DNA from 3 places in the Pseudovibrio sp. Tun.PSC04-5.I4 genome. Region 1 is predicted to be linked to each of the others. Evidence: predicted binding sites of a transcription regulator. Region 1 holds the regulator's gene; each other region holds the start of a gene.

Region 1 (3,281 bases):
AGCTTGCCTTTGTTATGGCTGGCAAGCACAAGCTTGCCCGGCTCTAAACGACGGTTATTGGCGGTTGTTTCGGTTTCAGCTGGCATTAAAGCACCGTTAGCTTTTGCAACTCAACCAGTTTGGAGATGGACTGTTTTGCAAGACCCATCAGCTGGCCGAGTTCTTCTTCGGAGAATGGCACGCCTTCTGCGGTTCCCTGAATTTCAACAATGCCGCCTTTGCCAGTCATGACGAAGTTTGCATCGGTATCAGCAGAGGAATCCTCGATGTAGTCGAGATCAGCAACAGGTGTGCCCTCATAGATGCCACAGGAGACAGCAGCGATGTGATCTTTGAGAACTTTCTCAACTTTGATCATGTCGCGTGCTTCCATCCATGCCAAACAGTCATGAAGAGCAACCCAGGCGCCGGTGATGGAGGCTGTGCGTGTGCCGCCGTCTGCCTGAATAACATCACAATCGATTGTGATCTGACGCTCGCCGAGAGCTTCCAGATCCACCACAGCGCGCAAAGAACGACCGATTAGGCGCTGAATTTCCTGCGTACGGCCAGACTGTTTGCCAGCAGAAGATTCACGGCGCATACGATCGTTTGTTGCGCGTGGCAACATGCCGTATTCAGCTGTTACCCAGCCACGGTTCTGTCCGCGCAACCACGGCGGAATCCGCTCTTCCAAACTTGCTGTACACAGTACGTGCGTATCGCCAAACTTGATCAGGCAAGAGCCTTCAGCGTGTTTTGAAACTCCGCGTTCCAGGCTAACTGCGCGCATTTCATCAGGTGTACGTTTGGATGGACGGTTCAAGGTAAGCTCCCTCAGGTTGCTTAATAGCGATAAATTCACGAAAGATATTGGTGGTCTTTTAGCTGCGCTTTGCCGTTTGCGCAAAGGCTGCTTTTGGTTTGAGGCGCGATTTTGTGCTTAAAATGAGTTTTACTGGTTCAATTGCGGTGTGATAGGGAGGTAAAGTGGTCTTGAGCCGTGCTCTCAAGCCAGCACATGGTGTGGAGACCTACGAACGTGACGAGTATACTTCCATCTGTTCCGCTTGAAGATCTTGACCAGCGATCTCGCGAGATCTTCCGCAGAATTGTAGAGAATTATCTGGATACCGGCGAGCCCTCGGGCTCCAGAACTCTCGCACGCGGTCTCACGATGTCGCTGTCTCCGGCCTCTATCCGCAATGTGATGGCAGATCTGGAACACCTCGGCCTGCTTTATTCGCCGCATACCAGTGCGGGGCGCTTACCAACACAATCCGGCCTCCGCCTTTTCGTTGATGGCTTTCTGGAGGTTGGCGATCTTTCTAAGGAAGAACGCGAAAACATTGCCGTACAGGTGAAAGCCAACGGAGACGGCAAGACAACCGAGCAAGTGCTGACAGAGGCCAGCCAGATGCTTTCCGGCCTTAGTCGCGGGGCAGGGGTTGTTCTTTCCCACAAGACGGATGCAGCGCTCCGGCACATAGAGTTTGTGCAGATCGAGCCGCTGAAAGCCCTTGTTGTTCTGGTGAGTGAGGATGGTTCTGTTGAGAACCGCGTGGTTGATCTTCCTCCCGGTTTGCCACCATCAGCCCTGACAGAGGCTAGCAATTACCTCAATTCCATTATCCGCAACCGGACGCTGATTGAGGCTCAAACAGAGCTGATTCGACAGCGAAACGAGTTCCAGAACGAGTTGGATGTGCTCACCTCCAAGGTGGTGGATGCGGGCGTTGCTGTTTGGGGTGGAGACAACAGCAATCCGGGGACGTTGATTGTTCGAGGTCGCTCCAATCTGCTGGATGAGCTTGGGGCAAAAGAAGATTTAGAGCGTATTCGCTTGCTGTTTGATGACCTTGAAAACAAGAGCGAGTTAATCCGCTTGTTGGACCTTGCCAAAGATGGCGAAGGCGTACGTATTTTTATCGGGTCAGAAAACAAGCTGTTCTCGCTTTCTGGTTCCTCCTTGATCGTTTCCCCATACCGCGATAGTGAACAACGCGTTGTGGGCGTTCTTGGTGTGATTGGCCCAACCCGCCTCAACTATGCGCGTGTTATTCCCATGGTGGACTACACAGCCCGACTTGTAAGCCGCCTCATCGGCTAGAATACTGGAGTTTTCCTTGCTTTCCCTCACATCTGCCGAACTGGAACGTTACGCTCGCCACATCGTTTTGCGGGATGTGGGAGGACCTGGACAACAAAAGCTGAAAGCGGCCCGCGTTTTGGTGATTGGCGCAGGCGGTCTTGGTGCGCCGGTGCTGCAATACCTGGCTGCTGCCGGCATTGGCACACTCGGTATTGTTGATGATGATGTCGTGTCACTTTCCAATCTTCAGCGCCAAATCATTCACGACACAGAAAAATTGGGTGAACCCAAGGTTGCCAGTGCAGCTGAAGCGATCGCGCGGCTGAACCCGAATGTGCGCGTTGTTCCGCATCCAACACGAATTACCGGCCAGAATGCCATGGCGCTGATCAACGATTACCATATCGTGGTTGATGGCTCCGACAATTTCGCAACCCGCTACCTCGTTTCGGATGCGTGTTTTTATGCAGGACGCCCGTTGGTAACAGCTGCTGTTGGGCAGTTTGACGGGTCCGTTACGCTCCTGAAACCATTTGTGCAGGACGAAGAAGGCACCTACATCAACCCAACCTATCGCTGCTTGTTCCCGAACCAACCGGAGGCTGGCTCTATTCCAACCTGCACGGAAGCTGGCGTTTTGGGCGCATTGACGGGGCTTGTTGGCACACTTCAAGCTTTGGAAGTGATCAAAGAAGTGGTTGGTTTTGGTGAGGGCTTGATTGGTCGCCTGCTGCTGGCTGACACGTTGAACATGCATTTCGAGACCATCAAATACAAACGCTCCCCAAGGAACCCACTCAATGGCGATAATCCCAAGATTTGGGCAGAAATGCTGGAGAGCTAAGACTTACTCGTTGCCAAAAGAACACGGCGGAGAATTGCTTCCCCGCCGTTCCGGCCCCTCCACCACAGTGGGACCTAGCCTCACCCGTTAAAGAGAGCATCGAGATGAGCGTGATACTCTCTTTTGAGGTTTAGAACGTCTTTGCCAGACTGAGTTTGAACGCACGGCCTTTGCCCGTAATTCCACTCAGGTGTGATTTGTATTTCTGGTCAAAGATATTGGTAATGCTTCCGCGAATTTCCGTAGCAGCCAAGATGCCATCCTCTGGCTTCCAGCTCAGCTGTACTTGATGAAGCGCGTAACCGGGCGTGCGATCATCTGCATCTTCCACCCTGTTCTGCGGCGCGTAAAAATTTGCCCGCCAAG
Region 2 (3,281 bases), on a different contig from region 1:
AGCGGTCCGCCGTTTTTCGCGCAGCAAGAAACACTGGTGCGTTCCTTTTTTCATGAGATCTATCCAGATGTGCAGCAAGACCAAGTGAAGATCACCACGGTGCAGGTGGCAAGAGATCGTGGCGAGGAAATCGCTGTGGGCATTCCAGATAATTGGCTTCAGGCAAAAGCAGATGAAAATGCGGTTTATCTGAGTTCCTTTGATCGCGGCAATGGCCCCTTATTTTTATATTACAGGCCAGAGCATGCTTGGAATGTAGAAACTAGGTACTCATACCAGTTGCCCCACACTAAACGGCTAACTGGTTGGGCTTTTTTTGATTCCTGTGGTATTTATCTGGCAAGATTTGGGTAGGTAAGCATATGTTTGTAAATATTGGCGGAACTGAATATCGGGTTGACAGCGTAACAGATTTAACTTCAAGGGCTGTGACTGATCTTTACAATACCGGTCGTTTGAATGATCGGTATACGTTTAATCATGCCGGGGCGGTAACGGTTTACGTACCCCAGATTAGTGTGTTTGAGGACACCTATCTTGGGCGGCTGATTGACCCGGGTTTTTTACCGGGCATTCAGGCTCTTTTGAATGGCGACCACAAAACTGATTTTCAGTCCTTTCTTTCGCAAAAAATGCCGTCCAAACTTGCCGAACTAAACGCAAACGGTTCGGTGACATTAAAACTTGGAGAGTTTTTTGACGACGACCTCTTCAAAGGCCCCAGAAAATGGAATACGCCTTTCGAGCATGGTGGATTCGGGATAGGCGAAGATCAATATGTTGATTTTGCCTATGTGCTGGGTACGCAGAACTTCACCCTTGATCCAGATTACACCGAAATCACGCTGAACCAGGGACGTAGGGCTGAGAGGAACGGTAGCCCGTCATAAGAAATTTCAGCAGACATCATGTAAACAGAGGATAAGGATATATGGACATAGAACAGCAAAATAACTGTTACCAAACAGCTACATAACGATATATGCTCAAGAACATGTCGTACAGTTTTCAATTGGTTAAACTGTAATAGATCATGCGCCGTACTTTCTGCGGAGCCATGCGAAACACACTGCATAAGTAAATCGTTTCGCATATATGTTTTGCATCAAAATATCCCTTAAGTTTCAGTCTCATCGCCAGCATTTCAAAACTCAGGACTTTTGCAAAAATCGCCTCTTATGACGGTCTGTCGTTCCGCTCAGCCCTACGTCCCGGGAAGGAGCAGTCCATTCCATTACCTTTGTTGGAACGAACCCTAACTCCGATCCTCCTATATTTTTTCGAACTCTCCTTGACAAAAAAAGGGAAACTACATCAATTGTCGATTGTTAGCACTCTGCCTTTGGGAGTGCTTGAGACCATAAAGATTAGAGCATTACCTATTAACCTTCGCGTCCGGGCGCTGCCTCCTGGGGGCGCTTGCGCATGAGAGAAAAAAACGATTATGAAGTTTCGTCCACTACACGACCGCGTTGTCGTTCGCCGCATTGAGTCTGAGGCAAAAACATCTGGTGGCATCATCATTCCTGACACTGCAAAAGAAAAGCCACAGGAAGGCGAAGTTATCGCTGTTGGCACTGGTGCACGCATGGACAATGGTGAGCTCATCGCTATCGACGTTAAAGCTGGTGACCGCGTTCTGTTCGGCAAATGGTCCGGTTCCGAAGTTAAGATTGACGGCGAAGACCTGCTGATCATGAAGGAAACCGACATCATGGGTATCCTGGCTTAATTCCAAGCCCTCGTTGAGACCCTACGATCCCTTCTGTTTTTCAAGAATTTAAGTGAGACAAAACCATGGCTGCTAAAGAAGTCAAATTCGGCTCTGATGCCCGCGACAAAATGATCCGTGGTGTAGACATCCTTGCAAACGCTGTAAAAGTAACACTCGGTCCTAAAGGCCGTAACGTTATTTTAGACAAATCTTTCGGCGCACCACGCATCACCAAAGATGGTGTGGCTGTTGCGAAGGAAATCGAACTTGAAGACAAGTTCGAAAACATGGGCGCACAAATGGTGCGTGAAGTTGCTTCCAAAACCAACGACATCGCTGGTGACGGTACAACAACTGCGACTGTTCTGGCGCAGGCTATCGTTAAAGAAGGTGCAAAGTTCGTTGCTGCTGGCATGAACCCAATGGACCTGAAGCGCGGCGTAGACATGGCAACTGCAGCTGCTGTTGCAGATCTGACTGCACGTTCTAAGTCAATCTCCTCTACCGACGAAGTTGCACAGGTTGGCACAATCTCTGCTAACGGCGACGCTCAGATCGGCCAGGATATTGCTGAAGCAATGCAGCGTGTTGGCAACGAAGGCGTTATCACCGTTGAAGAAGCTAAGTCTCTTGAGACTGAGCTTGAAGTTGTTGAAGGCATGCAGTTCGATCGCGGCTACCTGTCACCTTACTTCGTGACCAACGCTGAAAAGATGATTGCTGACCTGGAAAAGCCGCTTATTCTCCTGCACGAGAAAAAGCTGACCAACCTACAGCCACTTCTGCCTATCCTTGAAAGCGCTGTTCAGTCTTCCCGCCCGCTGCTCATCATTGCAGAAGACGTTGAAGGTGAAGCACTGGCAACTCTGGTTGTTAACAAACTGCGCGGCGGCCTGAAAATTGCTGCTGTTAAGGCTCCAGGTTTCGGTGACCGTCGTAAAGCAATGCTTGAAGACATCGCTATCCTGACTGGTGGTACTGTGGTTTCTGAAGACCTCGGCATCAAGCTGGAAAACGTTACTATCGAAATGCTCGGCACTGCTGACAAGGTGAACATCTCTAAAGAGAACACCACTATTGTTGACGGTTCTGGCGTTAAAGCTGACATCGAAGCACGCGTTGCTCAGATCAAAGCTCAGATCGAAGAAACTACTTCTGACTACGACCGTGAAAAGCTGCAGGAACGTCTTGCTAAGCTTGCCGGTGGTGTTGCAGTTATCCGCGTTGGTGGTGCAACTGAAGTTGAAGTTAAAGAGAAAAAAGACCGCATCGACGATGCCCTGAACGCAACACGTGCTGCTGTTGAAGAAGGTATCGTACCAGGTGGTGGTTGTGCTCTGCTTCGTGCAAAAGCTGCTGTTGCGAAGATTTCTTCTGACAACGTTGATATTGAAGCTGGTATCAAGATCGTTCTTCGCGCTCTTGAAACCCCACTTCGCCAGATCGCTGAAAACTCCGGCGTTGAAGGTTCTATCGTTGTTGGCAAGATCCAGGACAACATTGCTGACGAAACTTTCGGCTTCAACGCGCAGACCGAAGAATACGTCAACATGATTGAAGCTGGCAT
Region 3 (3,281 bases), 2.6 Mb from region 1:
CGCCTTCATCACTGGAGAATCAGGGACTGGTAAGGAGCTATGTGCACAGGCTCTCCACGCCAGATCTGCCAGAAAGGCTGGTCCTTTTGTCGCAATCAACTGTGGAGCAATTCCTGTCAACCTGATGGAGTCCGAGATCTTCGGTCATGTGCGTGGAGCCTTTACAGGGGCGGATGAAGCAAGAGCTGGGGCGGCGGAAATTGCTGATGGTGGTACTCTCTTTCTTGACGAGATTGGAGAAATGGAACTGTGCCTGCAGAGCAAACTTCTTCGGTTCCTACAGACGGGAACAATCCAGCGGGTTGGAGAGCATAAAGTCCGGTCACTCGATTTGCGTGTGATTTGCGCGACCAATCGCGACCCAAAAGCCGAGATTACCGCAGGCCGTTTCCGCGAGGACTTATTCTATCGCCTTCACGTCTTGCCAATCCGGCTTCCAGCTCTGCGCGAGCGCCGAGAAGATATCCCGACACTCGCACTGACCTTCCTTCGAAAATATGCGGGAGAAGAAAAGCGCGGTTTTCAGCGATTTTCAACAGGTTCAGAGGCCTTGTTGCTGCAACATAGCTGGCCGGGCAATGTTCGCGAACTAGAGAATGTCGTACGCCAACTGGTCGTCATGAATGAAGGCGTTGAGGTTACTGAGAGTATGCTCTCCCCTCTCCTCCAATCCAATCCGGCTTCCATCCAATCTGACATTTCCATCAGCGCGACTGAATATGCGTTCTCGTCAGGCCGTTCTATCGAGCCTTTGTGGTTTCAGGAAAAGCAGATCATTGAGACGACACTTGAAACTTTTGATGGCAATATTGCGCTTGCTGCTGCTGCGCTGGAAATCAGCCCCTCGACGATCTACAGAAAGCGCCAATCCTGGGCAGATCGTGCGAGCCTCTAACGGAGTGCTTCGGCAAATTCTTAACCATTGCATCAGGAACATGGCCGTGAACCTCCCCTAAGCAGCTTCACGAAATGACGCAGTATTGTCTCCCCAAAATTTAAGGGCTATACCACCGCCAACAAATTGGTGAGTGCCACGGTACCTATACCGACGGCTCTAGGGGACTAAAAATGCCATTCAATAAAAGAGGGATGGCGGCATGCATAAGTGCCGCTGCCTGTACCGTAGTCGTTGGCACTTTGTTGGGAAGTGCTGCGATTGCCGCTGAAACGGCTCAACTGACACCTAACTTTGTCACCGCCCAAAGCGCATATAATACAGCTTGGAAACAGCAAAGCCTTGTTTTCACATCAGCAAAGTTCATCGCCCTTCCGGCCAAAGGGTACGGCTCTTACACTCCACTGGTATCTGCTGAATTCCAGAGCGGCGATCCTCTGATTGTATATGCTGAACCTCTTGGTTACGCCTATCAGGAGCAAAATGGTCAATTCATGATTGATCTGAGCGTTGACTTTGAGTTGCGCAATACGACGGGCCAGGTTCTCGCTTCACAGGATGATTTTGCAGAACTACACTCCGAAAGCTTCAGTCGGATTCGTGAATACCAGAGTTCCCTGAGCTTCAACCTGCAAGGCCTTCAGGCTGGTGAGTACGTGTTAAAAGTTCGGTTTAACGATGAAAACTCTGAAAAATCAGGAAGTTTTGAACTTCCGTTTTTAATGAAAGCTACACCGCTGCAGAACTAAGTAGTTCTTCAGCTAGATATCGCATTCATGAAGCTGGCTTTTTTGGAGAGCCAGCTTTTATTTTGTTCTGATTCCGGTCCTCACCGGCCTTCCTCACCGCCTAGTTCTTTGGTCTTGTAAAACCAAACTCTCTCCCGGATTACCCCCAATTTTTTGCAGTAATCGCAGAATTATATGGTTCTGAGCTATTTTTTTGCCGGGCTCTCCTTGACTACAACAATGGGGGAACCTACATCAAAAGTCGGTTGTTAGCACTCTGCCTTTGGGAGTGCTAAGACTGTGAAGCTTAGAGCATCACCCACTAACCTTCGCGTCCGGGCGCTGCCTACAAGGGGCGCTCGCGCATGATAGGAAAAAAGCAATTATGAAGTTTCGTCCACTACACGACCGCGTTGTCGTTCGCCGCATTGAGTCTGAAGCAAAAACAGCTGGTGGCATCATCATTCCTGACACTGCAAAAGAAAAGCCACAGGAAGGCGAAGTTATCGCTGTTGGCACTGGCGCACGCAAAGACAATGGTGAGCTCATCGCTATCGACGTTAAAGCTGGTGACCGCGTTCTGTTCGGCAAATGGTCCGGTACTGAAGTTAAGATCGACGGCGAAGAGCTGCTGATCATGAAGGAATCCGACATCATGGGTATCCTGGCTTAATTCCAAGCCATTGTTGAGACCCTACGATCCCTTCTGTTTTTCAAGAATTTAAGTGAGACAAAACCATGGCTGCTAAAGAAGTCAAATTCGGTTCTGATGCCCGCGACAAAATGATCCGCGGCGTAGACATCCTTGCAAACGCTGTAAAAGTAACATTGGGCCCTAAAGGCCGTAATGTTATTTTAGACAAAGCTTTTGGCGCACCACGCATCACTAAAGATGGCGTTTCTGTTGCAAAAGAAATCGAACTTGAAGACAAGTTTGAAAACATGGGCGCACAGATGGTGCGTGAAGTTGCTTCCAAAACCAACGACATCGCTGGTGACGGTACAACAACTGCGACTGTTCTGGCGCAGGCTATCGTTAAAGAAGGTGCAAAGTTCGTTGCCGCTGGCATGAACCCAATGGACCTGAAGCGTGGCGTTGACATGGCAACTGCAGCTGCTGTTGCAGATCTGACTGCTCGTTCTAAGTCTATCTCTTCTACCGACGAAGTTGCACAGGTTGGCACAATCTCTGCTAACGGCGACGCTCAGATCGGCCAGGATATTGCTGAAGCAATGCAGCGCGTTGGCAACGAAGGCGTTATCACCGTTGAAGAAGCTAAGTCCCTTGAGACTGAGCTTGAAGTTGTTGAAGGCATGCAGTTCGACCGCGGCTACCTGTCTCCTTACTTCGTAACCAACGCTGAAAAGATGGTTGCTGATCTGGAAAAGCCACTTATTCTCCTTCACGAGAAAAAGCTGACCAACCTACAGCCACTTCTGCCTATCCTTGAAAGCGCTGTTCAGTCTTCCCGTCCGCTGCTCATCATTGCAGAAGACGTTGAAGGTGAAGCACTGGCAACTCTGGTTGTTAACAAACTGCGCGGCGGCCTAAAAATTGCTGCTGTTAAGGCTCCTGGTTTCGGTGACCGTCGTAAAGCAATGCTTGAAGACATCGCTATCCTGACTGGTGGTACTGTGGTTTCTGAAGACCTCGGCAT

The links. The regulator HrcA, encoded in region 1, represses chaperone genes, less so after heat shock. The targets are predictions, from matches to a motif close to GTTAGCACTCNCNNNNNGNGAGTGCTAAC.
Region 2: the regulator HrcA is predicted to act here: its motif matches at 1,328-1,356, upstream of groES (co-chaperone GroES).
Region 3: the regulator HrcA is predicted to act here: its motif matches at 1,892-1,920, upstream of groES (co-chaperone GroES).

The regions. Positions count from the first base shown of each region.
Region 1 covers NZ_FNLB01000006.1:2,968,532-2,971,812, forward strand. Annotated here, with positions in the region: gene rdgB (RdgB/HAM1 family non-canonical purine NTP pyrophosphatase) at 1-86, opposite strand, end outside; gene rph (ribonuclease PH) at 86-805, opposite strand; gene hrcA (heat-inducible transcriptional repressor HrcA) at 1,001-2,089, shown strand; gene BLS62_RS19070 (HesA/MoeB/ThiF family protein) at 2,106-2,915, shown strand; gene BLS62_RS19075 (TonB-dependent receptor domain-containing protein) at 3,046-3,281, opposite strand, start outside.
Region 2 covers NZ_FNLB01000008.1:483,328-486,608, forward strand. Annotated here, with positions in the region: gene BLS62_RS29780 (hypothetical protein) at 1-354, shown strand, start outside; gene BLS62_RS29785 (hypothetical protein) at 363-890, shown strand; gene groES (co-chaperone GroES) at 1,445-1,732, shown strand; gene groL (chaperonin GroEL) at 1,798-3,281, shown strand, end outside.
Region 3 covers NZ_FNLB01000006.1:386,505-389,785, reverse strand. Annotated here, with positions in the region: gene BLS62_RS06825 (sigma-54-dependent transcriptional regulator) at 1-895, shown strand, start outside; gene BLS62_RS06820 (hypothetical protein) at 1,069-1,644, shown strand; gene groES (co-chaperone GroES) at 2,009-2,296, shown strand; gene groL (chaperonin GroEL) at 2,362-3,281, shown strand, end outside.